DNA from 3 places in the Duganella hordei genome. Region 1 is predicted to be linked to each of the others. Evidence: predicted binding sites of a transcription regulator. Region 1 holds the regulator's gene; each other region holds the start of a gene.
What was found. The regulator sigma-54, encoded in region 1, starts transcription at its own class of promoters, with help from an activator protein. The targets are predictions, from matches to a motif close to TGGCANGNAANCTGCTTT.
Positions count from the first base shown of each region.

Region 2: the regulator sigma-54 is predicted to act here: its motif matches at 4,208-4,225, upstream of prpB (methylisocitrate lyase).
Region 3: the regulator sigma-54 is predicted to act here: its motif matches at 3,191-3,208, upstream of ABWW33_RS10420 (transglutaminase family protein).

Region 1 covers NZ_BPWI01000026.1:3,653-14,102, forward strand. The annotation lists gene hprK (HPr(Ser) kinase/phosphatase) at 1-675, shown strand, start outside; gene rapZ (RNase adapter RapZ) at 802-1,662, shown strand; gene ABWW33_RS30775 (VOC family protein) at 1,685-2,059, opposite strand; gene ABWW33_RS30780 (Lrp/AsnC family transcriptional regulator) at 2,156-2,620, opposite strand; gene ABWW33_RS30785 (enoyl-CoA hydratase/isomerase family protein) at 2,627-3,706, opposite strand; gene ABWW33_RS30790 (alginate lyase family protein) at 3,738-4,697, opposite strand; gene hpf (ribosome hibernation-promoting factor, HPF/YfiA family) at 4,786-5,145, opposite strand; gene ABWW33_RS30800 (RNA polymerase factor sigma-54) at 5,223-6,701, opposite strand; gene lptB (LPS export ABC transporter ATP-binding protein) at 6,711-7,463, opposite strand; gene lptA (lipopolysaccharide transport periplasmic protein LptA) at 7,464-8,063, opposite strand; gene lptC (LPS export ABC transporter periplasmic protein LptC) at 8,087-8,677, opposite strand; gene ABWW33_RS30820 (KdsC family phosphatase) at 8,690-9,220, opposite strand; gene ABWW33_RS30825 (KpsF/GutQ family sugar-phosphate isomerase) at 9,220-10,218, opposite strand; gene ABWW33_RS30830 (monovalent cation:proton antiporter family protein) at 10,350-10,450, shown strand, end outside.
Region 2 covers NZ_BPWI01000014.1:118,722-129,171, reverse strand. The annotation lists gene acnD (Fe/S-dependent 2-methylisocitrate dehydratase AcnD) at 1-2,113, opposite strand, end outside; gene prpC (bifunctional 2-methylcitrate synthase/citrate synthase) at 2,113-3,258, opposite strand; gene prpB (methylisocitrate lyase) at 3,281-4,168, opposite strand; gene prpR (propionate catabolism operon regulatory protein PrpR) at 4,322-5,980, shown strand; gene ABWW33_RS25610 (DUF6328 family protein) at 6,021-6,482, shown strand; gene ABWW33_RS25605 (alpha/beta fold hydrolase) at 6,547-7,434, shown strand; gene ABWW33_RS25600 (sensor histidine kinase) at 7,442-8,482, shown strand; gene ABWW33_RS25595 (LytR/AlgR family response regulator transcription factor) at 8,482-9,210, shown strand; gene ABWW33_RS25590 (FtsX-like permease family protein) at 9,226-10,450, opposite strand, start outside.
Region 3 covers NZ_BPWI01000003.1:500,194-510,643, reverse strand. The annotation lists gene ABWW33_RS10425 (transglutaminase family protein) at 1-1,830, opposite strand, end outside; gene ABWW33_RS10420 (transglutaminase family protein) at 2,054-3,064, opposite strand; gene ABWW33_RS10415 (SDR family oxidoreductase) at 3,273-4,007, shown strand; gene ABWW33_RS10410 (SDR family NAD(P)-dependent oxidoreductase) at 4,032-4,940, shown strand; gene ABWW33_RS10405 (helix-turn-helix domain-containing protein) at 5,252-5,497, opposite strand; gene ABWW33_RS10400 (hypothetical protein) at 6,064-6,261, shown strand; gene ABWW33_RS10395 (DNA cytosine methyltransferase) at 6,728-7,783, shown strand; gene thyX (FAD-dependent thymidylate synthase) at 7,803-8,618, shown strand; gene ABWW33_RS10385 (HD domain-containing protein) at 8,622-9,701, shown strand; gene ABWW33_RS10380 (ORC-CDC6 family AAA ATPase) at 9,691-10,450, shown strand, end outside.

The DNA.
Region 1 (10,450 bases):
CCGGCGCTGATCATCGCGCAGGGCCTGGAAACGCCGCCCGACATCCTCGCCATCTGCGACGAAAAAAACATCCCGCTGTTCTCGACGCCGTTGCCGGCCGCACAGGTGATCGACTTCCTGCGCGTCTACCTGTCGAAGAAACTGGCGCAACGCATCATCATGCACGGCGTGTTCATGGACGTGCTGGGCGTGGGCGTGCTGATCACCGGCGACTCCGGCCTCGGCAAGAGCGAGCTGGGCCTGGAGCTGATTTCGCGCTCGCACGGCCTGGTGGCCGACGATGCGGTGGAGTTCTCGCGCATCGCGCCGAACATGATCGAGGGACGCTGCCCTGCCCTGCTGCAGAACCTGCTGGAAGTGCGCGGGCTGGGCCTGCTGGACATCAAGGCCATCTTCGGCGAGACCGCCGTGCGCCGCAAGATGCGCCTGAAGCTGATCGTGCACCTGGTGCGGCGCGGCGCGGCCGACGAGGAAGTGGAGCGCCTGCCGTTCCAGTTCCCGACCGAGGACGTGCTGGGCCTGCCGATCCGCAAGGTGGTGATCCCGGTGGCGGCCGGCCGCAACATCGCGGTGCTGCTGGAGGCCGCCGTGCGCAATACCATCCTGCAATTGCGCGGCATCGACACGCTGCAGGAATTCATGGAACGGCAACGCCAAGCAATGAGCGGAGATTGAAATGCAGCAAAGATTGAATGTTGCTAAGGAGTTGCGCCATGCATGGCGCAACCGTTCCGCAGGCGCGGAGCTGCGCTCCACGAATTCCCCGCTCCACCAACGCCAAGCCATGAGCGGAGACTGAGCATGCGCATCGTACTCATCACCGGCATTTCGGGCTCCGGCAAATCCGTCGCCCTCAACGTCCTGGAAGACACGGGACACTATTGCGTCGACAATCTGCCGCCCGCGCTGCTGTCCCACCTGGTCACCACGCTGGCAGAGGAAGGTCTGCAGGCGCTGGCCGTGGCCGTCGACGCCCGCAGCGCCGAGTCGCTGGCTTCGCTGCCGGCCGACGTCAAGCGGCTGCGCGAGGAAGGCCACGACGTCAAGGTCATGTTCCTGACCGCCAACACGCACTCGCTGGTGGCGCGGTTTTCGGAAACGCGGCGTAGCCATCCGCTGTCGCACGAACTGCGGCCGGGACAGAACCCCGCCGCGCGCCGCACGCTGATCGAATGCATCCTGGAAGAGCGCGAGCGGCTGTCGCATATCGAGCAGCTGGGTCACGTGATCGACACGTCGGAACTGAGCGCCAACAAGCTGCGCACCTGGGTCAAGGACCTGGTGGCGGCGGAACGCGCGCCGTTGACGCTGTTCTTCGAATCGTTCGCCTTCAAGCTGGGCGTGCCGATGGACGCGGATTTCGTGTTCGACGTGCGGGCGCTGCCGAATCCCTATTACGACCTGACGCTGCGCCCGCTGACGGGACGCGACGCGCCGGTGATCGAGTTCCTCGACGCGCAGCCGAGCGCGTTGGAAATGATGAGCGACATCCGCGCCTTCGTGGAAAAGTGGCTGCCGTCCTTCAAGACCGACAACCGCAGCTACCTGACGGTGGCGCTGGGCTGCACCGGCGGCCAGCACCGCTCGGTCTACATGGCGGAAAAACTGGCCGCCTACTTCCACGCCACGGAGCGCGTGGTGCTGCGCCACCGCGAGCAGTAACAAACCAGGACCAGCAAAAATATCATCGGCTCCAGTGCACCACTTCGATGGTGTGGCCGTCGGGGTCCTTGATCATGGTGCCGAAATACCGGTCGTTGATGTCGGGCCGCAGGCCCGGCTCGCGCAGCGCCATCGCGCCCAGGCTCATGGCGGCATGGAAGAATTCCCGCGCGGCCTGCCGGCTCGGTGCGGACACCGCCAGGTGCGCGCGGTCGCCGGCCAGCACGCCGTCGCCGCTGGACGGATACAGGCAGAAACTCCACGCGCCGTCGGCGCCGTAGATCACTTGCGTGGCGTCCTGGTGCTGCAAGCTGTAGCCCAGCGGGTTGAAGCAGGCGGTGTAAAAGGCGGTCGCGCGCGCGAGCTCGCGCGTGCCGATGGAAACGTGGTCGATCATGATGGCATTCCTGTGTAGATGGAAGGCACATCTTACCGAGCGGCCGTGAGACAAAATCGCATTCTTGCCCCTTGCGGTGCACGAATTATTCAATTTTCACAGCGGCACCTTGGTCTCGAACTTGGCGCAGTTCATGGCCAGCAAGCTCTTGTAGTTGCTGACATTGTTGTTCGACGTGAAAACGCGCCGCGTGAACGCCTGGAACGATTCCATCGACGCCGCCGTGACCACCAGCATGAAGTCGAATTCGCCGGCCACTTCGTAGCAGGCCATGACGTCGGACTCTTCGCGCATCAGCGACTCGAACATCTTCAGCAGCGCGGTGTTTTGCTGCTCCAGCTGCACCGTGACAAACGCCGTCAGCGGACGGCCGACCCGCACGCGGTCGACCAGCGCCACATCCTTGACCAGGACGCCGCTGGCGCGCAGCTGGGCGATGCGGCGCTGGCAGGTGGCGGCGGAGGCGTGTACCAGCTCGGCAAGACGGCGCAGCGGTATCGTCGCGTCGTCCTGCAGCAGGTTCAGTATCTGGACGTCGATACGGTCCAGTTGGACGGACATCGGCGCCTAGTCCAGGTGGCGCAGCGGATGCGCGTAATCCGGCCACACCGGCTGGAAGAAGCGCTGCACCATCTCTTCGGTTACTTCTTGCAGCGACGACGGCTTCCACTGCGGCGCGTTGTCCTTGTCGATGACGAGGGCGCGCACGCCTTCGATCACTTCGCCGTCCTCGAAGTTGTGGCGCACCAGCGTGCGTTCCATGCGCAGGCAGTCGGCCACGCTTGAAGCGACGCCGCGCTTCAGCAACTCGTGCGTGACGCACATCATCAGCGGCGAACGGGTGGCCATGATCTCCAGCGTTTTCTGCGCGAAGGCGCTGTCGTCCGTCTTGAGCGAGGCGACGATGGCCGGCACCGAGCCGGCGCCGAAGTGGCGGTCGATGGCGGCGCGCTCGGCCTCCAGCTTGCCCGCGGCCGGCCTGTAGGGGGCGGCGAAGGCGGCGATCGCCTCCGGCAGTTCCGCGCCTGCGGTCGACTCCAGGATCGCCTCCAGCACCTCCATGTCGGCCACGGCCGCGTAGTGGTCGGCCAGGCCGGCGTACAGCGCGTCGGCGGCGCCTATCGTCGCGCCGGTCAGGCCGAGATAGTAGCCCAGCTCGCCCGGCGCGCGCGGCAGGAAGTAACTGCCGCCCACGTCAGGGAACAGGCCGATGTTCACTTCCGGCATCGCCATCCGGGTGCGCTCGGTGACGATGCGCACGCGGCAGTCCGGGCCGCCCTGCGAGACGCCCATGCCGCCGCCCATGACCACGCCGTCCATCAGCGCGATGTAGGGCTTGGGATAAAAATGAATCAGGTGGTTGAGCGCGTATTCCTCGCTGAAGAAATCCTCCAGCAGCGCGCTGCCGCCCTGCGGCGAGCCACGGCCGACGTCGTAGAAGAAGCGGATGTCGCCGCCGGCGCAGAACGCCTTTTCGCTGCTGCTGCGGATGACCACGGCGGCCACCGAGCTGTCGTCGCGCCATGCCAGCAGCGCCTGCGTGATGTCGCGCACCATCGCCAGCGACAGCGAGTTCAGGGCCTTGGGCCGGTCCAGCGTGATGGTGCCGGTGCCGTTGCCGACGCTGGTGTGGACGTATTCGCTCATGAGTAAAAAGGGCTGAAGGAAAAACCCTATTCTACTGCGACTTCCGCGCCGCCAGATGTTCGAGCGGATTGGGCAGATTGAGATCGCCGCCCAGGCGCGGCTGCCATTGCTTCTTTGCCGGCGCCTCCTGCGGCTTGCCTTCGTGGCGGCCGTAGATGGTGGTCACGTCGAGCACGCCGACGCGCTCCTGCTCGAAGCCGGTGGCCTTGGCGATGCCCGACGGATCTGCCGACGCCGCAACGGTGAACTTGACGATCTGGTCCAGCTTGGGATCATGCAGGTCCAGGATCGACGCGATCATCACCAGCGGCACGGTGGCGTACACCTGGTAGTGCAGCGCCTTGGCCGCGCGCTCCATCTCGGCCGGCAGCGAGCCGTCGGCCGCCATCTGCCCCATCGCGTGGTCGAACACCTTGCGGCCCCAGCCCAGGTAGCGCTGGTCGCCCGTCACGCCGCCGACCGCGGTGACGGCCAGGCCTTCCCAGTAGTAGTGGTTGTTGCGGCCGCCCTTCTTCGCATCGGAGTGGGCCATCGTGGCGTCGGCCAGCGTCTTGAGCCAGCCTTCGATGGCCTGCTGCTGCGCGGCGCCGGCGGCCGGCTTCAGGCGCGCGTAGCTGAGCGCCATGCCGCCCAGCGTCCACTTGCGCACGTAGTAGGCCTGCTCGCTGGACAGCTTGCCCAGCATGGCCTTCTGCCCGGCCCAGCTGGCCAGCCAGGTCAGCGCGCAGGCGCCGTCGGCCGCGTTGGCCTTGGGGTCGAGCTGGTAGGCGGTGGCGCCCTTCGCCACCTCGGCCAGGAAGTCTTCGATCGGCTTGGTGTTGGCGATGTTGCGCGCCCGTAGCACCGGATCGATGACGGAATGGTGCGCGTCCGAGTAGTAGCTGTTGGCGTCGATGTCGATGCGGGCCGGCGGCGGCGCTTCGCACGCCAGCGCCGCGCCGGTGGCGAGCAGGCCAAGCAATGACGTGCTGGCAATCAGGTGAGATTTCATGGGAGGGCTCATCAAGTTAAACGTTTAACTATCTTACCTCAAAAAAGGGCGCCGATGCGCCCTTAGTCGAGTGGTGCCGGGGCCGTTGTTATAGGGCGGCGGCAGCGGGTTCGTAGCTATCCGGGAGATGCTTGATCGCATCGTGGCCGTGCTCTTGGACCTTGGCTTTGTATTTCATGACCTGCCGATCCAGCTTGTCGATCAGCGTATCGATGGCGGCGTACAGGTCCTGGGACAGGCTTTCCACGTAGACGGTTTTACCCGACATGCGCAGGTTGATTTCAGCCTTCTGGCGTTTCTCTTTCTCTTTAAGGTTATCTACAGTCAGAATGACAGCAATATCAATCACTTGATCAAAGTGGCGTGTGACGCGTTCGAGCTTGTTCTGCACGTATTCACGGATGGCCGAGGTCACTTCGAGATGATGTCCACTGATGGTGAGATTCATACACACTCCTAAAGATGATGTCGCTTCTTACGGTTAGTGCGTGGCCCATTACTACCGGGCGCGCAGGAACCAAGTAACTACAAAGACTTGCGGAGACTGACTGGCGGGATTTTCAACGCTTCGCGATATTTGGCAACAGTTCGTCGCGCAATCACCATGCCTTGTTCTCCCAGCATGTCCGCAATCTTACTGTCGGATAAAGGATTTTTCGGGTCTTCTGCTCCTGTCAATTGCACGATGAGTGCGCGTATCGCCGTCGAACTTGCTTCCCCTCCCGCTTCGGTGGCGACATGGCTACCAAAGAAATATTTCAACTCAAACATGCCGTGCGGGGTCAGCATGTATTTTTGAGTTGTTACCCGAGAAATAGTACTCTCGTGTAAACCCAGTGTATCAGCAATTTCGCGAAGCACAAGGGGGCGCATGGCAACCGCGCCGTGCGAGAAAAAGTTCTTTTGTCTTTCTACTATCGCCTGGGCGACGCGCAGGATGGTGTCGAAACGCTGGCGCATATTCTTGATCAGCCACTTGGCTTCCTGCAGCTGCGCGCCCATCGCGCCCTCGCCTTTTCCCTGCTTGAGCAGGTTGGCGTACATGGCGTTGACGCGCAGGCGCGGCATGACGTCGTTGTTCAGGCTGACCTGCCAACCGGTGCGCGATTTCTTGACGATGACGTCCGGCACCACGTAGTCGGACACGTCCGACGCGAACGCCGAACCGGGATGCGGATTGCACTGGCGGATCACGGTTTGCGCCTCGCGCAAATCCTCGTCGTCGCACAGCAGCGCTTTTTTCAGCTTGTTGAAATCGCGCTGGGCAAACCACGTCAGATGGTTTTCAACGATGGCCAGCGCCATGCGCCGCGTCACCATCGGCACGCCCGGCAAGCGCTTGATTTGCAGCGCCAGGCACTCGGACGCGTTGCGCGCGCCCACGCCCATCGGATCAAAGCTCTGCAGCAGCGACAAGGCGGTCTGCAGTTCGTCGATGTCCAGTTCCAGTTCCTCCGGCAGGCGGGCGTGGATGTCCTCCAGCGATTCCTCCAGGTAGCCGTTTTCGTCGAGCGCGTCGATGATCAGCTCGACCAGCGCGCGGTCGCGCATTTCCAGCACCGTCACGCGCATCTGTTCCATCAGGTGCTCGCGCAGCGTGCAGTGGTTGGCTTCGAGCTGCGGGCGCGCGTCCTCGTCGTCGGGCGCCTTGCTGCGGCCGGCGTCGCTCCAGTCGACGTCGGCGTCGCTGCTGGTGCTTTCGGTGTCGGCGGCGGGGCCGTCGTAGTTGTCGGCGTCGGCGGCCGGCGCTTCCTGCGCGTTGGGCGGGCCTTCCGGCGGCGCGTCGCCGACCGGGGCCTGCTGGCTGATGGCGCCGTCCGACAGCAGCCGCAGCGAGCGGTCCAGCGGGTCGTCGAGACGCTCCAGCAGCGGGTTATCGGTCAGCAGCTGTTCGAGTTCCTGGTGCAGCTCCAGCGTGGACAACTGCAGCAGCCGGATCGACTGCTGCAGCTGAGGTGTCAGCGCGAGGTGCTGCGACGTGCGCAGTTGCAATGACTGTTTCATGGGGTAAGGCTACATCCTGAAGTGTTCACCCAGGTACACGCGACGCACCGACTCATTGGCGATGATGTCGTCTGGCCGGCCTGAAGCCAATACCGTGCCCTGGTTGATGATATACGCGCGGTCGCAGATGCCCAGCGTCTCGCGCACATTGTGATCGGTAATGAGGACGCCGATGCCGCGTTCCTTGAGGAAGCGCACGATGCGCTGGATCTCAATGACGGCGATCGGGTCGACCCCGGCGAATGGTTCGTCGAGCAGCACGAAGCGCGGATTGGTGGCCAGCGCGCGCGCGATCTCGACCCGGCGGCGTTCGCCGCCCGACAGCGACAGCGCCTGGTTTTCGCGCAGCTTTTCGATCTGCAAATCGGCCAGCAGGGTATTGAGCCGTTCATCAATTGCAGCCTTGGATAAAGGCTTGCCGTCCACTTTCTGGATTTCGAGGACGGCGCGGATATTTTCTTCCACGGTCAGCTTGCGGAACACCGACGCTTCCTGCGGCAGGTAGGACAGCCCCAGCGACGCGCGGCGGTGGATCGGCAGGCTGGAGATGTCGGTGCCGCTGATGTCGATGGTGCCGGCGTCCGACGGCACCAGGCCGACGATCATGTAGAACGAGGTGGTCTTGCCGGCGCCGTTGGGGCCCAGCAGGCCAACCACTTCGCCGCACTCGACCTGCAGCGAAACGTCGTGCACGACCTGGCGCTTGCCGTAAGTCTTTTGCAGGCCTTTGACGATCAGGGTGCTACCGCAGGATGGTTCCATTTATTTCCCCGGCGTAGGCGTGGTGGCGGAGGCGGCAGGCGCCGAGGCTGCAGGCGCCGCCGGACGGATCGCCGGCTGGATCACCATCGTGCCACGGCCGGCGCCCGGCTTGCTCTCGCCGGTGACGGTGTTCTTGACCGCGAACTGTTCCTTGCGGCTGTCATAGGAAATGAATTCGCCGTCGACCTCGTCGCTCAGGCGGCCGCCTTCGAGACGGCGCACCTTGGCCTTGGAAAATAGCTTGACCAGGTCGGTCTTGTCGCTGTACTCGATGCGTTCGGCTTCGCCGTCGACCCACTGGTCGCCGGCACCGTCGCGCTTCTGGCGGAAGGTGGCCAGCGTGCCCGGGGTGCTGGTCAACACGACAAAGTTATAGCCTTCCGGATCGGTCGTCACGACCGCCTTCGGCGACTTCATCAGCAAGGTGCCGCGGGTCAGCACGACGTTGCCGATCAGCGTCTTGATTTGCTTGACGTCGTCGATCTGCAGATCGTCGTAATCGATCTTGGTCGGTTTGTTGGCGTCGGCTTTTTCCGCATGGGCCGCGCCAGCCGCCATCAGCAGCATCGCGGCCGTCAGGATCAGTTTTTTCATCATCATTCCATTCTTCATCATTGGTTCTTTCAATGGCCGCGCGGCGGCACGGTCAGTTGCCCGCGCCCGCCCAGTTGCACCTGGCGGGTGGCGTTGTTGGCCTTCATGCCGACGCCGTTGGCCGTCGCGTTGCCCATTTCCAGCGCGACCGGCGCCGTGGTTTCCATTCTTTCCTCGTCCGGGAAGACGGTCAGCGCCGGGGTCGTCATGCGCATCGCCTGCGCTTGCGGCGTGGCCGGGCGCACGACGTCCACATTACCATTGAGCTGGACCCGCGTATTGCCCTGGTCGACATGCGCGGTATCGGCATGGATATTCATCGGCGGCTGGTTGCCCGCCAGGCTGTGCACGTAAGGCTTGTCGATGTCGGAAGCGTCGTCGACCGGACGGTGGGTCAGCTTGTCGCCGGAAATGATGTAGGCCGGCTGGCCCGCCTTGTTCATGCGTACGAGGCTGAAGCGGTCGATGATGTAGTCCGGCTCGTTGCGGTGCTGGTCGGCCTGTGCTTCCTGGCCGGCCTGATTGACCACCTGCACCAGCCAGAAGCTGCCGACGGCGACAAACACGCCGACGACCATGATGACGGTCAGCTGCCAGCGGTGGGCTGTTCTTTTACGCATGACTGATCCCCGTCAAACCAGGAACTGCGCCATCACGCGCTCGTAGCTGCCCTGCGCGTGCAGCAGCAGTTCGCACACTTCGCGCACGGCGCCGCGGCCGCCGGCGGCGACGGTGGTGTGGTGCGCGCGCTCGAGCACTTCGGCGCGGCCGTTCGGCACGGCGACGGCGAAGCCGACGCGCGTCAAGATCGGCAGGTCGACCACGTCGTCGCCGATGAAGCCTACCTGCTCGGCGGTGAGGCCGGTCTTTTCCAGCAGCGCGTTGAACGGCGTCAGCTTGTCGTGGCCGCCCTGGTGCAGGTGGGCGATGCCGAGGTCGGCGGCACGCTTGATCACCTGCGGCGACGTGCGCGCGCTGATGATGGCGGTCTGTACGCCGGCTTCCTGCAGCAGCTTGATGCCCAGGCCGTCGTGCACGTTGAAGGTCTTCAGCGCCTCGCCCTCGGCGCCGTAGTGCAGGCTGCCGTCGGTCAGCACGCCGTCGACGTCGAAGATCATCAGCTTGACGCGGGCGGCGCGTTCGACATACGTGAATTCAGTCATCAGATCACCTTGGCGCGGGTCAGGTCGTGGATGTGCAGCGCGCCGACCAGCTTGCCGTCGGCGTCGGTCACCAGCATCTGGTTGATGCGGTACTGCTCCATCACGGCGACCGCGTCGACGGCCAGCTTTTCCGGCGAGATCGAGCGCGGGTTGGCGTGCATCACGTCGCGGATGATGACCTTGCTGAAGTCCTGGACCTTCTCGATCATGCGGCGCAGATCGCCGTCGGTGAACACGCCGACCGGCTTGCCGTCGGCGTCGACGATGGCGGTCATGCCCATGCCCTTCTGCGTGATTTCCAGCAGCGCGTCGGTCAGCTTGACGTCGGCGGTCACCTGCGGCACGGCGTCGCCGCTGCGCATGACGTCGCGCACGTGGGTCAGCAGGCGGCGGCCCAGCGCGCCGCCCGGGTGCGAGCGGGCGAAATCCTCTTCCTTGAAGCCGCGCAGGTCCAGCAGCGCGACGGCGATGGCGTCGCCCAGCGCCAAGGTGACGGTGGTCGACGTGGTCGGCGCCAGGTTCATCGGGCAGGCTTCCTTGGCCACGGCCACGTTCAGGTGGACGTCGGCGATGTCGGCCAGGCTGGAGCCCGGCTTGCCGGTCATCGCGATGACCTTGCTGCCCATGCGCTTGACCACCGGCAGGATGGTCATCAGCTCGGCGCTTTCGCCGGAATACGAGATGGCGATGAAGGCGTCGTCGGCGGTGACCATGCCGAGGTCGCCGTGGGCCGCTTCGGCCGGATGCACGAACAGCGCCGGCGTGCCGGTCGAGGCCAGCGTGGCGGCGATCTTGCGGCCGATATGGCCGGACTTGCCGATGCCTGACACGACCACGCGGCCCTTGCAGTTCAGCAGCAGGGAAATTGCCTGAACGACACTATCGTCGGTCTCCAGACGGGCATTCAGGGCGGCGATCGCCTCCGCTTCGTTTTGCAGCGTATCGCGGGCCAGGCGCAGCGCGTGGGCGGCCATTTTTGCGTCAAAAGCTTTCAGCATTGTTTTTTCATGGGTTACACTCATGCCCAAGTATAGCCGAATTGAGAAAGCAAAAAACTTGCCAGTCACAACATAACCCCCGCATCGGCCCACAAACAACGAAATTATATTTTTTTACTGGCTATGTTGACATGACGTTTACGCCGCTGGAATTAACGCTGATCCTGCTGGGAAGCGCGGTGCTCGGCGTCGTCGCTTTCCGCATGCTGCACCTGCCGCCCATGCTCGGCTA
Region 2 (10,450 bases), on a different contig from region 1:
TGACCTTGCCGTCCGCGTCGCGCACCATCTCGTTCTTCAGCGTCGGATTGGCGAAGGTGGCGCGTTGCGCGGTCAGGTGGTCGCCGCGGTGGGTGGCGTAGGAATTGAAGTCCTCTTCCGGCAGGCCCATTTTCGCCAGGTACTCGCCGGCCGCGCTGTCGAGCATGATGGCGTTCGACGGCGACAGGTGGTCGGTGGTGATGTTGTCGCCGAGGACAGCCAGCGGACGCATGCCCTTCAGCGGACGTGCGCCGGCCAGCGCGCCTTCCCAATACGGCGGACGGCGGATGTAAGTGGTCTGCGGACGCCAGTCGTACAGCGGTTTGACCTTGATGCCGTCGTCCTCCTGTTTGGCGAACATCGGGATGTAGACCTTGTTGTACTGCGCAGGCTTGACGCTGGAGGCGACCAGCGCGTCGATCTCCTCGTCCGTCGGCCAGATATCCTTCAGTGTCACCGGCTGACCATTGCTGTCGATGCCGAGGACGTCCTTCTCGATGTCGAAGCGTATCGTGCCGGCGATGGCGTAGGCCACCACCAGCGGCGGCGACGCCAGGAAGGCCTGCTTGGCGTACGGGTGGATGCGGCCGTCGAAATTGCGGTTCCCCGACAGCACGGCTGTGGCGTACAGGTCGCGGTCGATGACTTCCTTCTGGATGACAGGATCGAGCGCGCCGGACATGCCGTTGCAGGTGGTGCAGGCATAGGCCACCACGCCGAAGCCCAGCTGCTCCAGCTCGGGCATCAGGCCCGCCTCTTCCAGGTACAGCGTCACGGTCTTGGAGCCGGGCGCCAGCGAGCTTTTCACCCACGGCTTGCGGGTCAGGCCGCGCGCGTTGGCATTGCGGGCCAGCAGGCCGGCGGCGACCATGTTGCGCGGGTTGTTGGTGTTGGTGCAGCTGGTGATGGCGGCGATGATGACCGCGCCGTCGGGCATCAGGCCCGGTTCATTTTCGACCACGCCGCTGATGCCCCGCGCGGCCAGCTCGGAGGTCGGCACGCGGTTGTGCGGATTGGACGGGCCGGCGATCGTGCGCACCACTGACGACAGGTCGAACTTCAGCACGCGCTCGTATTCGGCGGTCGCCAAGGCATCGCCCCACAGGCCGGTTTCCTTCGCGTACAGCTCGACCAGCTTGACCAGTTCGTCGTCGCGGCCGGTCAGCTTCAGGTACTTGATGGTCTGCTCGTCGATGTAGAACATCGCGGCGGTGGAGCCGTATTCCGGCGCCATGTTGGAGATGGTCGCGCGGTCGCCCAGGGTCAGGTGGGCGGCGCCTTCGCCGAAGAATTCCAGATACGAGGACACGACCTTCTGCTTGCGCAGGAATTCGGTCAGCGCCAGCACGGTGTCGGTGGCGGTGATGCCCGGTTGCGGCTTGCCCGTCAGCTCGACGCCGATGATGTCCGGCAGGCGCATCCACGATGCGCGGCCCAGCATCACGCTCTCCGCTTCCAGCCCGCCGACGCCGATGGCGATCACGCCCAGCGCGTCGACCATCGGCGTATGCGAGTCGGTGCCGACCAGCGTGTCCGGGAAGGCCACGCCGTCCACGGCCTGGATGACGGGTGACATGCGTTCCAGGTTGATCTGGTGCAGGATACCGTTACCCGGCGGGATCACGTCGACGTTCTTGAACGCCTTCTTGGTCCAGTTGATGAAGTCGAAGCGATCTTCGTTGCGGCGGTCTTCGATCGCGCGGTTCTTGTCGAAGGCATCCGGATCGAAGCCGCCGCATTCGACGGCCAGCGAATGGTCGACCACCAGCTGCGTCGGCACCACGGGATTGACCAGCGCCGGATCGCCGCCTTGCAGCGCGATCGCGTCGCGCAGGCCGGCCAGGTCGACCAGCGCGGTCTGGCCGAGGATGTCGTGACACACCACGCGCGCGGGGAACCATGGGAAGTCCAGGTCGCGCTTGCGCTCGATCAGTTGCGACAGCGAGGCGTTGAGCGTCGCCGGATCGCAGCGGCGCACCAGGTTTTCCGCCAGCACGCGCGAGGTGTACGGCAGCTTGGCCCAGGCGCCAGGCTGGATCGCATCGACGGCGGCGCGCGCGTCGAAGTAATCCAGCTTGGTGCCGGGCAGGGATTTACGGAATTGGGTATTCATTATTGACGGTCCTTGATCGGAACGAACTTCAGGTCCTCGGGACCGACGTAGTTCGCGCTTGGACGAATGATCTTGTTGTCAATGCGCTGCTCGATGATGTGCGCGGCCCAGCCGGACGTGCGCGAGATGACGAACAGCGGCGTGAACATGGCGGTCGGCACGCCCATCATGTGGTACGACACGGCCGAGAACCAGTCCAGGTTCGGGAACATCTTCTTGATGTCCCACATCACGGTTTCCAGGCGCTCGGCGATGTCGAACATCTTCATCGAGCCGGCTTCCTGCGACAGCTTGCGCGCCACTTCCTTGATCACCACGTTGCGCGGGTCGGAGATGGTGTACACCGGGTGGCCGAAGCCGATCACGACTTCCTTGTTGGCGACGCGGTTGCGGATGTCCGCTTCGGCTTCGTCGGCGTTTTCGTAGCGCTTCTGGATCTCGAAGGCGAATTCGTTGGCACCACCGTGCTTGGGGCCGCGCAGCGCGCCGATCGCGCCGGTGATGGCGGAGTGGATGTCCGAACCCGTGCCGGCGATGACGCGGCTGGTGAAGGTGGAGGCATTGAACTCGTGTTCCGCGTACAGGATCAGCGAGGTGTGCATCGCCTGGACCCAGCTGTCGGATGGCTTCTCGCCGTGCAGAAGGTGCAGGAAATGGCCGCCGATGGAGTCGTCGTCGGTTTCGACGTCGATGCGCTTGCCGTTGTGGCTGAAGTGGTACCAGTACAGCAACATCGAGCCGAACGACGCCATCAGGCGGTCGGCGATGTCGCGCGCGCCCGGCACGTTGTGGTCATCCTTCTCCGGCAGCGTGCAGCCGAGTACCGACACGCCGGTGCGCATCACGTCCATCGGGTGGGCCGATGCGGGCAGCGCCTCCAGCGCGGCCTTCAGCGACTGCGGCAGGCCGCGCAGCGATTTCAGCTTGGTCTTGTAGCCTTTCAGTTCGGCGGCGGTCGGCAGTTTGCCATGCACTAGCAGGTAGGCGATTTCTTCAAACTCGCAGGTGCTGGCGACGTCGAGGATGTCGTAGCCGCGATAGTGCAGGTCGTTGCCGGTCTTGCCGACGGAGCACAGTGCCGTGTTACCGGCGGTGACGCCCGACAAGGCAACGGATTTTTTTGGTTTGAAGGTGGCTTCGGTCATTTCAGGGTCTCCTCGATTTCAATTATTTTTTCTGTGCAGCGAACAGGGCATCCAGCTTCTGCTCGAAGCTGTGGTAGTTGATGCGTTCATACAGTTCGGCACGGGTCTGCATGGTGTCGACGACGTTCTGCTGCGTGCCGTCGCGGCGGATCGCGCCGTAGACGTTTTCCGCGGCCTTGTTCATCGCGCGGAAGGCCGACAGCGGATACAGCACCAGGCCGACATCGGCGCTGCGCAACTCGTCCACGGTGAACAGCGGCGTCGAGCCGAATTCGGTGATGTTGGCCAGCACCGGCACCTTGACGGCGGCGGCGAATTTCTTGTACATGTCCAGGCTGATCATCGCTTCCGGGAAGATCATGTCGGCGCCCGCTTCAACGCAGGCGACGGCGCGTTCGATCGCTGCGTCCAGGCCTTCGACGGCCAGCGCGTCGGTGCGGGCCATGATGACGAACTGGTCGTCGGTGCGCGCATCGACGGCGGCGCTGATGCGGTCGACCATCTCCTGCTTGGTGACGATCTCCTTGCCCGGACGGTGGCCGCAGCGCTTGGCGCCGACCTGGTCTTCGATGTGCATGGCGGCGGCGCCGAACTTGATCATCGACTTGACGGTGCGCGCCACGTTGAAGGCGGAGGCGCCGAAACCGGTATCGACGTCGACCAGCAGCGGCAGGTCGCACACGTCGGTGATGCGGCGCACGTCGGTCAGCACGTCGTCCAGGTTGGAGATGCCCAGGTCTGGCAGGCCCAGCGAGCCGGCCGCGACGCCGCCGCCCGACAGGTAGATGGCCTTGAAGCCGGCGCGCTTGGCCAGCAAGGCATGGTTGGCGTTGATCGCGCCGACCACCTGCAACGGGGATTCCTCTTGAACGGCTTTGCGGAACGCGGCGCCTGCGGAGTATGAACTCATGTTGTGACCTTTCAATGTTGCGGTGAAGTTGTGCTTACTAGTGCAAAGGGCGTGCCAGAGCATCAGCCCTTATAAATCAACCACTTACGTCAAATCAATGTTTCAAAAATGTTTCAACATGAAACATCGAAACGAATGCGCTACAATTGAAACATGCGCCATTCCACACCCCTGCCCTTCGACGCCAACGACAAACCGGTGATCTGGACGGTTTCCGTCTCGCGCCTGTACGACCTGTTCCGCGACATCACGCTGGAATACGACGACCTGGCGACCATCGAACCGATCAACCTCGGCTTCGACGAAGCGGCGCGCCATATCCGCGAACGCATGGCCACCGAGCGCTGCGACGCGGTCATCGCCGCCGGTTCCAACGCCGCCTATCTGAAGGGCCGGCTGTCGGTGCCGGTGGTGATCGCCAAGTTCAGCGGCTTCGACGTGATGCAGGCGCTGGCGCGGGCCCGGCGCGTGTCGGACCGCATCGGCATCGTCACCTATCAGGAAAAGCTGCCGGAGCTGGCCGAGTTTTCCGGTACCTTCGGTTTCGACGTGGCGCAGCGCACCTACGCCACCGAAGAGGATGCGCGCGCGCAGATCCACGACCTGAAGGCCGCCGGCATCAAGGCCATCGTCGGCGCCGGCCTGATTACCGACCTGGCCGAGGAAGCGGGACTGACCGGCGTGTTCGTCTACTCCGCCGCCTCGATCCGCCACGCCTTCGACGACGCGCTGGAAATGGCGCGCCTGACGCAGCTGGAGTCGAACCGCAGCCGCGCGCGCGGCGCGGTGGTGGCGGACACGCTGCGCGCCAAGCATGGCATCAACGACCTGCGCGGCGATTCCGATGCGATGGAAACGCTGCGGCAGGCCGTGGTGCTGTACGCGAAATCTCCGGCGACCGTGCTGATACAAGGCGAAACCGGCAGCGGCAAGGAACTGGTGGCGCAAGCCATCCATCGCGAAAGCCCGCGCACGCTGGGACAGAACCGGCCGTTCGTGGCCGTCAATTGCGGCGCGATCGCGGAATCGCTGCTGGAATCGGAGCTGTTCGGACACGAGGAAGGCGCGTTCACCGGCGCGCGCCGCGGCGGCCATGCAGGGCTGTTTGAAGCGGCCAACCGCGGCACCCTGTTCCTCGACGAGATCGGCGAGATGCCGCTGACGCTGCAAACGCGCCTGCTGCGCGTGCTGGAAGAGCGCGAGGTGGTGCGCGTCGGCGGCACGCGGCCTATCGCCGTCAACGTGCGCATCATCAGCGCCACCCACTGCGACCTGGAGCAGCGCGTGCGCGAGGGCCGCTTCCGCGCCGACTTGTTCTACCGGCTGGCCGTGCTGCGGCTGTCGCTGCCGCCGCTGCGCGCGCGGCCGCAAGATGTGATGACGCTGGCCGAGTGGTCGCTGAAGAACGCGCTGGCCTCGCTGGGCGCGCGGCCGCATCCGAACCTGCACGCGGAGATGATGGCCTGCGCTCCGCTGCTGCAGCGCTACGATTGGCCCGGCAACGTGCGCGAACTGCGCAACCTGACCGAGCGCCTGGCGCTGTTCCTGGCCGCGGAGCCGCTGCAGGCGCTGACGCCGGCCTTCGTGCTCGGCGTGGCGCCGGAACTGGCAGGCCAAGGCGCAGGACAGGCCGCCATGTCTTCCTCGCACCCCATCCCCGCCGGACCGGTGGCGACGGCCGAGCGCGCGGGCGCCGCCAGCGTCACCGACGTGCTGGCCCGCTTCGGCGGCCGGCGCGACGCGGCGGCGGACTACCTCGGCATCAGCCGCACCACGCTGTGGCGCAAGCTGCGCGCCGAGGCTGGAAAATAAGCGTGCGCCGGCGACCGGCGGCCGGCGCTAGAATCGGCCCATGCCGCCACCCGAACCCAACTCGCTGAAAGAACAACTGCGCAACATCATCGAGGAAGCGCGCATGGTGCTGCCCGGCATACAGGCGCTGTTCGGCTTCCAGACCATCGCCGTGTTCAACCAGCGCTTCGACGAGCTGCCCGCCGCCGTGCAGGCCACGCACCTGTTCGCGCTGGCCATGGTGGTGATCTCTATCGCACTGATCATGTCGCCCGCCGCATGGCACCGCATCGTCGCGCCGCACCGCGTGTCGGAAGCCATCGTCAAGCTCTCGTCCCGCATGATCAGCGCCGCGCTCGTCCCGCTGGCGTTCGGGCTGGCGCTCGACATGTTCGTCGTGGTCTACCTGGTCAGCACCTCGGTGGCGATCAGCGCCGCCGCCTGCGTGCTGGCGCTGGCCTTGCTGCTGACGCTGTGGTTCGCCCTGCCGCTCATCACGGTAAAAAAACCGCTCATCAAGTAGCCGTCGCCGGCGCGCCGGCCGACCGTTAGCATGGCTTCACTTACCCACGCTAACGGAGATCACCATGCCACGCACGCTCATCAAAAGCATCGCCACCATCGCCGCCAGCCTGACGCTGGCCTATGCCGCCGCGCCGGCCGCGGCCGCCACCACGGCCCATCCGGCCTTCAAAGTCGACGTCAGCGGCAAGGGCGCGCCCATCATCCTGATTCCCGGCCTGGCCTCCGCCGGCGAAGTGTGGAATGGCACGGTCGCGCACTATTGCGGCGCCAAGAACCAGTGCCACGTGCTGACGGTCGCCGGCTTCGCCGGCGTGCCCGCCGTCGCAGGCCCGCTGCTGCCGGCCGTCGAGCAGCAGATCAGCGACTACATCGCCGCCAACAAGCTGGATCATCCCGTCGTCATCGGCCACAGCCTCGGCGGCTTCATCGGCATGAAGCTGGCGGCGGACCATCCCGACCAGGTCGGCCGCCTGGTCATCGTCGACACCTTGCCGGCGCTGGCCGCCGTCCAGATGCCCAGCATCACCGCTGCGCAGATGAAGGAAATGGCCGCCGGCATGCGTGCCCGCATGGAAGCGCAGGACGTTGAAGCCTACCGCGCCGGCCAGCAGAAAACGCTGGCCAGCATGATCAGCAAGCAGGAAGACATCGACCGCGCGCTGGGCTGGGGCAAGCTGTCCGACCGCCCTACCGTCATCAACGCCATGACCGAAATGATGAGCGATGATATGCGCCAGGACATCAGCCGCATCAAGGCGCCGACGCTGGTGCTGGGCAGCTGGATCGCCTACAAGGACTACGGCACCAAGCCGATGTTCGAGCAGATGTACAAGGCGCAGTACCAGCAGCTGGCCGGCGTCAAGGTGGAGCTGGCGGACAACGCCCGTCACTTCATCATGTACGACGATCCAACTTGGATGTATGATCGTATCGATAACTTTTTGAAATAAGCCCATCATGACCAACGACCGCCCTTGGCTCGCCCGCCTGAACTGGTACTGGGTGTTCCAGCTGGCAGGCTGGAACTTCCTGCCCCTGCTGTTGATGACCATGACGCCCGGCGACAGTCACACCGGCCGCATGGTGGCCATCTCCTTCTGGGGCGTGGCGGCGGGGCTGGTCATCTCGGACCTGTGGCACCGCCTGCTCAAGGCCCAGGTCCGCAACGGCATCCGCATCAACTGGAAGGTGATGCTGGTGGCGATCCTGGTGCTCGGCACCATCCACACCGGCGTGCAGACGGTCGGCTACCTGGTGATCAAGCCGTTCGGCGAAGTACACGGCGTGGCCTGGCTGCCGGGCGCGTTGATGTTCTGGTGGGGAGTTTATCTGGTGTGGAATATCTTCTACATGGCCGTGCTGTCGCTGCGCCGCGCCAACCGTTTCGAGCAGGAGGCGTTGCGGCTGGAAATCGCCGCCAAGGACGCCGAGCTGCGCGCCCTGCAGGCGCAGGTCAATCCGCATTTTTTTTTCAACAGCATGAACAGCGTGCGCGCGCTGATTTATGAAGACCAGAACGCCGCCGCGCAAATGATCGACCAACTGGCCAGCGTGATGCGCTACGCGCTGCAGTCCGGCCAGAACGATACCGTGCCGCTGGCCGCCGAAATCGAAGCCGTGCAGGCCTACCTGGCGATTGAAAAAATCCGCTTCGAGGAACGCATGCGGGTCAGCGTGGAAATCGGCATGGGGCTGGAGCACGTGCGCATCCCGCCGATGGCCTTGCAGACGCTGGTGGAAAACGCCGTCAAGTACGGCGTCGAGACCAGCCCGACCGGCAGCGAGATCCGCATCCGCGCGCAGCGCATGGACGACGGCATGATCCACATCGAAATCGCCAACCTCGGCGCGATCCTGCCTTTCGCCAATTCGACCAAGGTAGGCCTGGTCAACACACGCAAGCGGCTGGCGCTGGCGCTGGGCTCCAGCGCCAACCTGGACCTGACAGAAAACAGTGGCTGGGTACGCGCCACGCTGACTTTACCGGAGGCCGCCTGATGCGCGCTTTGCTGATCGACGACGAGCGCCTGGCACGCGCTGAACTGCGACGCCTGCTGGCGGCACATCCCGAAGTGGAAATCGTCGGCGAGGCCGTCAACGCGGCCGACGGCGTGCAGCAGATCGCCGCGCTCAAGCCCGACCTGATTTTCCTCGACGTGCAGATGCCCGGCGGCAGCGGCTTCGACATGCTGGCGGCGCTGGAGGATGCGCCGGAAGTGATCTTCACCACCGCCTTCGACCAGTACGCGTTGCAGGCGTTCGAAGTCAACGCGCTGGACTATCTGCAAAAGCCGATCCAGGCCGCGCGCATGGCCGCCGCGTTGGCGCGATGCGCGATGCGCCACCGGCGAGCGCTGGCCTACGCGGAAGCCGGCGTGGCCGCCGTGGCGCCGACGGCGGCAAAAAAACTGTTCATCAAGGACGGCGAGCGTTGCTGGTTCGTCGGCCTGCAGGACGTGCGCCTGTTCGAATCGGACGGCAACTACACGCGCGTGTATTTCGACCAGCACAAGCCGCTGATGCTGCGGTCGCTGAACCAGCTGGAAGAGCGGCTCGACCCGCAGCGCTTCTTCCGCGCCAGCCGCCGCCATATCGTCAACCTGGACTACATCGACCAGGTCACGCCGAACGACGCCGGCGGCCTCGACCTGCTGGTACGCGACCACCTCGAAGTCGAAGTCTCCCGCCGCCGCGCCGCCCAGTTCAAATCCCTCGCCAGCCTGTAAAGTAAAAATCCGGGGTCAGGTTCGCAGCGCCTCGGCGGGCGCCATGCGCATGGCCGCCCAAGTGTGGCGGGTGATGGCGGCGAATGCCACGACCAGCGTCAGCGACAACGCCAACAACAGCGTCCAATAGCCTATCGGCGCATGCTCGACGTAGTTGGACAGGTAGCGGTTGATCGCGATCGCCGCCGGCGGCAGGCCGATGACGGCGGCGGCCAGGGTCAGCGCGCCGATCTCCCGCACCACCAGCAGGCCAATGTCGGCGCGGCCGGCGCCGTGCAGCTTGCGCAGCACGATCTCCCTGGCGCGCCGCTGCACGGTATTGGCCGCCAATACATAGGTGCCGAAAGCGGCGATCGCCAGCGCGATGCCGGTCGCCACCGCCAGCAGCTTGGCCATGCGCGCATCCTCCGCGTAGTGAACGGCCAGCGGATCGGCGGCGCGGAAAATCTTCGGTATCGCATCCGGGAAATAGGTGGGCCACAGCGACTGCGCCGCACGCTCGACGTCGGCCGGCGCGCCGGATGCGCGCACGTTCAACACCGTCCCCGCTGTCCAGAGCTCATAGGCGGTCGCGCGCGGCGGGTCGCGCAGCGTATGGAAGCGCAGCTCCGGCGCGATGCCGACGACGCGCTTGGCGATCTCCTTGTTGTCGAAGCCGGTGAACAGCACGGTCTGGCCTATCGCTTCCTCGGCATTGGCGTAACCCAGCTGACGCACGGCGACGGCGTTCAGCACCACAGGGACCTTGTCGTCGTCCTGGTCCACGCCGGACTGGAACAAGCGCCCCGCCAGCGGCGCGATGCCGTACAGTTCGAAGAAGTTAGCGCTGACCGATTTCATCTCCATTTCCGCCGCCGGGCCGCCGGGGCGCTTCAACGCGCGCGTCCAGGACCAGTCGAGCCGGCCGACCGGATCCTCCGAGATCGCCACGCCCGCCACACTGGGCTGCGCCTTCAGCGCGGAATAAAAACGCCGTGCCTGCGCGCTGTCCCGCACATGCTCCGGCAGGTCGACGATCACCATCGCCGACGGATCGAAGCCGGGCGAGGCGTGCATCGCATAATCGGTCTGCCACGCGACGGCGACGGTGACGCTGGCAAAGCCCATCGCCGCGGCCACCTGCAGCACCGTCAGTGCCCGGCGCCATTGCATGCTGCCACGGGATTCCGTATCCGGCCGCCCGGCCAGCACCTGGACCGGATGCACCCGCATCGCGATCCAGGCGGGATAGACCGCCGTT
Region 3 (10,450 bases), on a different contig from region 1:
GTGGATGACGTCGCGCGGCGCCGGCGTGACCGGCGCCGCGCCGGCGTTTTTGCCGCTGCCGTTCCCGGTGCCGAGGCCCAGCACCGGCCGGCGGTCGCGCTTGGGCACCGCCAGCGGTTCGCGCGGGGCGAAGGGATCGACCTCGAACTGCGGCTCCTCGTCTTCCGGCATCACCCACGGCAGCGTGTTCAGCGGCAGCCGCAAGCCCATCGGCGAATCGCCGTCGATCAGGTACAGGTGTTCGCGCCGCAGCGGCCAGGGCGAGGTGCGCCAGACGGTGCCGCCGATGCCGATCGCGCCGGCGGCCGGCTCCCCGGCCTTCAGCGGCAGCACATAGCCGACCACCGCGCCCAGTCCCGTCTGCAGCAGGCGCGCCAGGCGGCGCCGCTCGTCGGCCGAGTCCAGGTCGGCCTTCAGCGGATCCAGGTTGACCGGCATGCCCTGCTCGCGCTGCGCCTGCTGCGCCACGTCCTCGTAGGCGGGAATCGCGCTGCCGGCCGGCAGGCGCAGCGCCCGCGCCAGCGCCGCGCAAAAGCGCTCGGCCTCGTCGGGGCCGTAGCCGTCGTCGACGTTTTCGTCGGAGAACAGGGTGGCGTCCAGCCACATCGGCTGGCCGTCGACGCGCCAGTAGATGTTCAGCGCCCAGCGCGGCAGCGGTTCGCCCGGATACCATTTGCCCTGGCCGTAGTGCAGCATGCCGCCCGGCGCGAAATGGTTCTTCAGACGATGCATCAGCTCGCCGGCCAGCCTGCGCTTGTCGGCGCCGTGCGCCTCGGTGTTCCACTGCGCGCCGTCCATGTCGTCGATCGACACGAAGGTCGGCTCGCCGCCCTGCGTCAGGCGCACGTCCTGCTGCTTGAGGTCGGCGTCCACCTGCTGGCCGAGCTGGTCGATCTTGCGCCAGTCGTCCTCCGAATACGGCTTGGTCACGCGCGGGTCTTCGTGGATGCGGGTGATCGTCATCTCGTGATGGAAGGTGACCTCGGCCTTGTCGGTGAAGCCGGTGACCGGCGCCGCCGACGATGGCTGCGCGGTGCAGGCCAGCGGGATGTGGCCTTCGCTGGCCAGCATGCCCGAGGTCGGGTCGAGCCCGATCCAGCCCGCGCCCGGCACATACACCTCGGCCCAGGCGTGCAGGTCGGTGAAGTCGACGCTGGTGCCGCTGGGGCCGTCGAGCGCCTGCTGGTCGGCGCGCAGCTGGATCAGGTAGCCGGACACGAAACGCGCGGCCAGCCCCATCTCGCGCAGGATCTGCACCAGCAGCCAGCCGCTGTCGCGGCACGAGCCCGAACGTTTTTCCAGCGTCTGCTCGGGCGTCTGCACGCCCGGTTCCATGCGCAGCAGGTAGCCGATATCGCCCTGCAGCCGCTGGTTGATGGCCACCAGGAAGTCGTTGGTGCCCATCTTTTCCTTCAGCAGGTCGGCGCGGGCGGCCTCGACCCAGGCGGTCTGCAGCGCGCCGGGCGGCTCGCTCTGCAGATACGGGCCGAGTTCGGCGCGCAGCTGTTCCGGATAGGCGAAGGGGAATTGCTCGGCGTATTTTTCAACGAAGAAGTCGAAGGGATTAATCACCGTCATGTCGGCCACCAGGTCGACGGTGAATTCCAGCCGGTCGGCCTTTTCCGGGAACACAAAGCGGCCGATGTAATTGCCGTAGGGGTCCTGCTGCCAGTTGATGAAGTGCTGCTCCGGCGCGACCGTCAGCGAATACGACAGGATGGGCGTGCGCGCATGGGGGGCCGGGCGCAAGCGGACTTCGTGGGGCGAAAGCGCAACCAGGCGGTCGTAGCTGTAGCTGGTTTTGTGGTGCAACGCGACACGGATAGCCATACGGTGAGCTTCTTTCTCTGGTGTGGAGACACGGCGGCGCGGGAGGTGCCCGGAGCGCGGATATCACAGCACTAAGCAGAAAGCATGCCATTGGCACAAGGTGGAAAGGCGGCGGGGCGGGGTTCCGGGCCGCCGCCGCACCGCGCCGGCGCACGGCGCCATCGTCGCGATGCCCCAGCCCGGTGCGCTGCGCACTGCGCCGGGGCCGGCCGAACCAGGCGGACTAGACGGGCTGTCCGGGCAGCGGGACCGGCGTCTGCATCTGGCCCGGCGGCTGGGCGGCGGGCTGCGGCTGCGCTGGCGGCTGCGCTGGCGGCTGCGCCGGCGTCAGCGGCGTGACGGTGACATTGACCTGCAACTCCTGGGCGCCGCCGCCCAGCACCACGCCGCGCATCGGCGTGACGTCGCTGAAATCGCGGCCCCAGCCGATGGTGATGTGTTCGCGCTGCACCAGGCAGCGGTTGGTCGGATCGAAATCGACCCAGCCCAGCTCCGGGCAAAACACCGACACCCAGGCGTGCGAGGCGTCGGCGCCGATCAGGCGCGGCTGCCCCTCGGGCGGATGGGTCTGCAGATAGCCGCTGACATAGCGCGCGGGCAAACCGAGGCTGCGCAGGCCGCCTATCATCAGTTGCGCGAAATCCTGGCATACGCCGCGGCGCCCGGCCAGCACCTGTTCCAGCGGCGTGGAGATATCGGTGGCGCCGCCGTCGAATTCAAAGTCGTCGAAGATGCGCTCGGTCAGTTCCATCGCGGCGTCCAGCAGCGGCCGGCCCGGCGTGAAGCTGGGCTGGGCGTAGTCGCGCAGCGCGGCGGTCCAGCGCACGTGCGGCGACTCGTACAGATAGCGGCCGGCGTCGAGCATGTCGGCCTGGCGCGATTGTTTCAGCAGGTCGCGCAGGGATTCCCAGGGCAGGGAACCGCGTATGCCCGCCGGATCGGGGCGCGGCCCCAGCGCCACGGTCGATTCGGCGCGCACCAGCAGCATTTTGTGCGGGGTCGTGATCGTCAGGCGGCGGATGTTGTTGCCGAAATAATCCTGGCTGTCGGCGCTGTCGTCCGGCGCCGGGTCGATCAGCAAATGATGGGTTTCAGTCTTCTGGAACGGCAGGTCGCGCGGAGTCAGGTGCAGCAGCTGTTGCGACAGCGTCACCATGTTTTGATAGCTGTACCGGGTTTCGTGCACCACGTTGTAGCGCCATTGTGGCGTGGCCGGCGCCAAGGGGGAATTCATCAAATTGTGCTCCAGATCGCCCCGAGTATCGGGGATTTGCCGACGTAATGTAGCACGCCGGGGCAAGGCAGGGGGCTGACGGGCGTGTGCCGCGCGGGCGCGATTGTTATTGAAAATTGCATACTTAAAGCAATTTTCATGGGTTTATTCATGTTTGATGGTGGGTGATACTTCTTTCACACCAACCTCTCATTGAAGGAGTACTAACATGAAACAAGTTGCCATCGTTACCGGCGCCTCCCGCGGCATCGGCGCCGCCATCGCCCAACGCCTGGCCAGAGACGGCTACGCGGTCGTCGTCAACTACGCCGGCAATGCCGCCGAAGCCGACAAGGTGGTCGGCGCCATCGCCGGCGCAGGCGGCACCGCCATCGCCATCCAGGCCGACGTCGCCGACCCGGCCGCCGTGCGCGCCATGTTCGACGCGGCCATCGCGCAACTGGGCCGCGTCGATGTGCTGGTCAACAACGCCGGCATCATGCCGCCGGCGCTGCCGCACTTGGCCGACACCGACGACCAGACCTTCGACCGCCTGTTCTCGGTCAACGTCAAAGGCAGTTTCAACACGATGCGTGCAGCTGCCGCCAAGCTGCAACACGGCGGCCGCATCATCAATTTCTCCACCAGCATGATCGGCCTGGCGCTGCCCGGCTACGCGATCTACGCCGCCACCAAAGGGGCGATCGAGGTCATGACCAACATCCTGGCCAAGGAGCTGCGCGGCAAGAACATCTCGGTCAACGCCGTCGCGCCGGGGCCGACCGCCACCGCGCTGTTCCTGGACGGTAAAACCCCGGAAACGATAGAGCGCATGTCGAAAATGGCGCCGCTGGAACGCCTGGGCCAGCCGGAAGACATCGCCGCCGCCGTGTCCTTCCTGGCCGGCCAGGATGGCGGCTGGATCAACGGCCAGACGCTGCGCGCCAACGGCGGCCTGGTTTAACCCGTACGCATCCAGGAGAACATTATGAACAAATCCATCGTCCTCGTTACCGGTGCGGGCACCGGCATTGGCCATCTGTCGGTGAAGGCGCTGGCGCTGGCCGGCCACTCGGTCTACGCGTCGATGCGCGACATCGCCGGCCGCAACGCCGCCAAGGTGCGCGAACTGCGCGACTGGGCCTTCGCCCACGGCGCCGACGTGCGCGCCGTCGAACTCGATGTGCTGTCGCAGGCGTCCGCCGATGCGGCTGTGGCCACCATCGTCGCCGAGCGCGGCCGGCTGGACGCGGTGGTCCACAACGCCGGCCACCTGGTGATCGGCCCGACGGAAGCGTTCACGCCGGAAGAAATCGGCCGCGTGTTCGACACCAACTTCCTCGGCACGCAGCGCGTCAACAAGGCGGTACTGCCGGTGATGCGGGGCCAGCAGCAGGGGCTGGTGCTGTGGGTCAGCAGCACGACGGCGCGCGGCGGCTTTCCGCCGTTCCTGGGGCCGTACGCCGCGGCCAAGGCCGCGATGGATTCGATCGCCGTGACGATGGCCTACGAGCTGTCACGCTTCAATATCGAAACCTCGATCGTGGTGCCGGGCGCCTTCACCGCCGGCACCGACCACTTCGCCAACGCCGGCAAGCCGGCCGACGCGGCGACCAGCGCGGCGTATGCCCGTTACGACGGCTTGATGGACCAGGTCGGCGCGCGGCTGACCGAGCTGATGCCGCCGGAAGCCGACCCGGCGGCGGTGGCGGGCGACATCGCCCGCATCGTCGGCCTGCCGCACGGCAAGCGTCCGTTCCGCTCGATCACCGACTTCATCGACGACGGCGCCACGGCGGTGACCGAAGTGGCCGAGCGGGTGCGCGTGCGGTTCGCCGAGCGCATCGGCATCGCCGACCTGCTCAAGCCAGGCCTGGTCAAAGCCGCATCTGATTAAAGGCCGGCGCCCTGGCCGTCGAAGCTGCGTTCGATCAGCTCGATCTTGTAGCCGCCTGTACTGTCAAGTATGTCGCCTAATGGACATACTTATTTCCTTTTAGCTCAAGGACTTACGAGTTTTTTTGGCAGTCCATAATTTTTTTAAGAGATGGACAGTCACAATGACGGCGGGTTTCTACCTGGACCAAGTTCTTGGCTCTGTTGAGCCCTGTATAACTAGCGTGATTACATAGTATTGGAGAAGCAAAGAAGCAAAGTTGCGATTGTCGACGTTGGCCATAGCTGCCACAAATTTGAAAGGGCAGCAGGCTACTGTCCTGCTCGTGCAAAAACTTCCGATGGGGTGACATCCAGCGCTCGGCAGATTCTGACGAAATTCAAAATTGCCAAATTCCGTTCACCTCGCTCGATTCTGCCCATGTGACTTCTATCGATTCGGCAAAGATGCGCGAATTCCTCTTGCGACAAGCCTTTGTCCTTTCGGGCATTTTTTATAACTACCCCAAGTGAGCGCAAGACTTCTGTCTCGTTTGCCTCTGACGATGCATTTTTCATTACTGCATCGTCAGTTTTTCGTGCAAAATAGGCCACGGCATCAAAGACCCATTTTGCCTCCCACCCTTCTCAACCCCTTGAGTCAATATGAAGAGCCTAGACGCTACCGAAAAAAAGCCAGTCATGATACGCGTCCCTAGGGAAATGTATGAGGATCTGCTCAACCTCTCGGCGGCTGCTACGCTGCTTCAACGTCGAAGTGTTAGTGTTCCAGGGATGGTCTTGGAAATTCTGGCCGATGCACTTCAAAAACGAGGTGGCACTAAAGCAAACAGTAGGTAGTGCAGTTCTTCCAGCTAGCCGTAACGGCTCGCGTCTGAAAATGGCAGTGCTCGCATTAGTCGCCGATTTCGGCTCGCAATGACTGCACATGATCGAGCGATCATGCTCACGCTATTTGCAAATGAGCTTGCATTCATCGGCGCGGGCTTTCATTTCATTCCGACGTGCTCACGTAGTTTGCAAATGACCGCTTGCTGCATCTCATTCTTTCTTCCCTAAGAATTCTTTCGGCGTAGCTGCTCAAGGTGCTAATCTTGTAATTTTCGACTACAGTGGGGATCAACATGGACTTAGACAACGCAGGTAAATACTCACACGCACTCACAGCAGTGCTGTATGCGGCCCGTAAGGCTGGTTGTGATCTCAATGGCCTTCTGAGCACGGTCAAGCAGGACATCATAAGTAACAGCCTACGCCCGCTGCCACAGCATCAGGAAGCCGTCATTTCCGCCTTGGCTGAGGCTATCCGGGACCTCGAATAAATTTTGCTGTCCGTGGCTCAGTGGGTGTACCCATGCGAGGCGCTGCCATCGAGACGTTTTCGAGTCTCACATGCACCGAAGTCGTGCGACCTATTGTCGGTTTTCAGGGGTTGCCGTCCGGCATCTGCCGTTCAACGCAGTGGTGTTTGTATCATTCGCCGGGCTACTCAAGTCCGGTCGACAGCAATCATCAGGCAGGCGTTGGACGGTGCTCCTCATAGGTGTTTCTGAGCAAATCATCGGCCAAATTCATATCGCGTCGCACACAGCACACTTCAAACTGGTATCCTTTCGAAGTACAGTGGAAAGTTGTGTCTGCACTGCCAGTTCTACAAGAGATAGGCTAAGGCGTACCCATTGCTCTCGAATATGAGGGCGGGGTGCCAAGCTGTCTAATAAAAATTCCAGCTTTCAGCGTAGACATTCGCTTGATTTGGCTGAAAGAAAAATAGCGCACGGGAATTAAATGCAAGCAATCGATCTGTTTTGTGGTGCCGGGGGGATGTCAATTGGCGCCTCAATGTGTGATATTAAAGTACGCGCCGCAGTAGAAATAGACAAATTTGCGGCAGAAACTTTTAGATTAAATCACCCTGATGTCAAAATTATAGAGCGCGATGTACGAAAAATTACTCGCAAAGAATTTAATGATATTGATAGAACTCATCCTTTAATTATGTTTGGTGGGCCGCCGTGCCAAGGATTTTCGACATCCAACCAAAAAAATAGAAATTCTGACAATAAGAATAACTGGCTTTTTCGAGAATATCTGAGATTGGTGCGCAGCGTTAGACCGGATTGGATTGTATTCGAAAATGTAAAAGGGTTGATTGAGACAGAGAATGGTTTTTTTCTCGATGAGGTTTTGTCGGGATTTAAAAAATCTGGGTATCGAACCAGTCATTTCGTACTTAATTCAGCTGATTACGGGGTTCCCCAGAAGCGAAATCGGCTCTTTATCATTGGTTCTTTAGATGGCATTGAAGTGGATAGGCCTACCGTTACGTCCATGAAGCCGATTACCGTCTCTCAGGCGATAGATGATCTCCCTTTACTTGAGAATGGCGATGCGCCTGATGAAAAGGAATACTCTGGAGTTGCCAGAAGTGCATATGCGGTACAAATGCGCGGCAATCTAAAAAGGTGTTTTAATAATATAGTTACCAATAATGCACCCAATATTATATCTAGATATAAGCATATTCCGCAGGGTGGTAATTGGGAGAATATTCCAATCGAACTCATGGAAAATTATGCCGATGTGACACGTTGTCATACTGGTATTTATCGTCGGCTTAAAGCAAATGAGCCGTCAGTCGTAATCGGTAATTTCCGGAAAAATATGCTTATACATCCCCATATTGATCGGGGACTTTCTGTTCGCGAAGCTGCCAGACTGCAATCTTTTCCTGATTGGTTTCGATTTGCAGGCTCCATTGGATTTCAACAACAGCAGGTTGGTAACGCTGTACCTCCGTTACTAGCGAAGGCGGTCTTTTCCAACATATTGAATAATTATTAAATGGATTGGGGGGAATGTAATGGCGCGTATTACGGTAATTGAGGCGGATACCTTGCTCGACAAGGAGCTGAAAGTACTAAACAAGGGTTTCGTTCGCCTAGTTGATTACATGGGAGGTGATGCCCGCATTGTCCAGGCAGCGCGAGTTTCTTATGGCGATGGGACAAAAACTGTTCGGGAAGATTCTGCGTTGATCGATTACCTTTTGCGGAATGATCATACTTCGCCTTTTGAACAAGTTGTCTTGACATTTCACATAAAGGCCCCGCTTTTCGTGGCACGTCAGTGGGTACGCCATAGAACGGCGCGGATGAACGAAATATCTGGGCGATACAGCGTTCTCCAAGATGAATTTTATGTTCCAGAGCTGGATGATGTAAGACCACAAAGTCAAAAAAATAAACAAGGTCGATCTGAAGAGTCTCTCGATGATGAGATCAAAGAAAATTTTGTTGGCACTCTTGTTGATGATCAGAAATTAACGTACCACCGATATGAGGGTTATATAAAATCTGACATTGCTCGTGAGCTGGCACGCATAAATCTTCCTTTAAGTCTTTATACGGAGTTTTACTGGCAGATAGATTTGCATAATCTGTTTCATTTCTTACGGCTGCGATTGGATGCTCATGCTCAAAAGGAAATCCGTGTTTATGGAGAGGCATTATCTCTTTGCGCAAAAAATGTAGCACCGATGGCATATAAATCCTTTGAAAACCATGTTTTACACAGCAAAAAAATCTCTAAATCGGATATTGACGAGATGTTAGAAGCTGTTGAAATGGTTAATGATCCACGTCTCGAAGAAATTCGTAAAAAACTTAGCGGTAAATAAAAAATGGATAATAATTTACAACCGTTGGAAGAGTTCGTAAAAGAAAAACTGTCGACGGATAAAAACAAATTGCCAGACCGCAATGTTGATTATTGGGGGCGATATATGCACTTATTGGCGGGCCTGCGTGAGCATGTATATAAGAACATTAATGCAGGGTTGGCCTCATTTTCGAAGTCGCCAGGAATTTATACTGACCATGGACCTGAGCATTTTGATGAAGTGATAAGGTATGCTGGACTTCTTTTGAATAGTCCAGAAACTGGCAAGCCGGAAGGTTTGGAACCTTACGAATTGTATTTACTGTTGTGCGCAATTCGACTGCATGATGCGGGAAATATTGACGGTCGCGAAGAACACGAAAGGAATGCAGCCAGTATTCTCTCGTTGTATGGAGGGAATATTGTGTATGATTCACCCGAATTTGAATTGATCAGCTCGATCGCGCAAGCGCACGGTGGATACACCTTTGATGGCGATAAAGACACCATCGCCACTTTGCCGCCCGATGATACTCCATTTGGAGGAATCACTTGCAGGCCGCGATATGTGGCGGCCTTAGTTCGTTTTGCGGACGAAATCTGCGAACACCGAAATCGAGCAGCGGGGCACTTCATTCGTAATGGGAAATTGCCAGACGAGAATAAGCTATACCATTACTACGCGAGTAGTATAACTGGTGCTGTTCCAGATCGGAAAGCGAAATCGTTTCGTCTCTATATTGCCATCGATACTAAGTTTTTGCATGAAAAGTATCCTACGCCTGCTAATGCCCAAGGTGTTTCAACTCAAAAGTTCTTGATAGACGAAATCACCGAACGTCTCACTAAACTCGATAAGGAACGCAGTTATTGTAATCAGTTCTTATCACCCGGCCTTCAAACCAATCAGGTCGAGGTACAAATTCGCTTGCTGCAAGCCAAGAAAATTGGAAACGCTATGCAAAATGGTGAAGTTGATAAATTCGAGTTTAAAATTCCCTCACTGACTGGTTATCCTAAATCATCATCGTGGCAGCATACTGAGCTTGTCGGCGATAAGATAGCCGAAAGAGCCGAAAAGGAATGGAAAAATGCGGAATAATCCTTTCACCGTATCTTCACCAGAAATGATGGATGCTGCAGAGATGCGGCGTCTGTACGTGCCGCTTGCTGAAGATTTCGAGATAAACGGGCCTGGACATATATTCGTGCATGGCCATCGCGGTTGTGGCAAGAGCATGATGCTTCGGCTTTTGGCGCCTGATTGTAAGGCTATCGAACTGAATCTCCCGTTGACGGGATTACCGTTTTTAGGCGTATACGCCACGATTAAATCAACAGACCTTGATATTTCCGAGTTTGAAAGGATAAAAAATCAGTATGCTGGCTTAGTGCTTGCTGAACACTCGCTTACTTTATTTGTCGCGTCGAAAGTGTTGCAATCGTTGAAGGATCATACCGGTGACTATTTGAATAATTCTTCTGCTAAAGAAGAGTTAAATGGTTTTTTAGAGAAATATGTATTTCAGCGGCTGAAACTATCTGAAAGCAATTCTCCACCTTTGGAAAAAAGATTGGCTGATCCTTTACAGTTCGCGATCGAAGCAGTGGATTCAAAGTATGGCGAACTGATTGATTATCTCCGGCAATTAAGTCTATTAGGTGATTCCGCAGAGTACACTCCATTTACCGGACGGGTAGTCGGTTATCGTGAATTTCTCTTTCCACTTTGCTCTTCGTTGACCCAAATGGAATGTATGCCTACCGGGCCTGTCTTTATCTTGCTTGATGACGCAGATAATTTGAATGCCCTTCAAACACAAGTCTTAAATACTTGGGTTTCGTATCGCA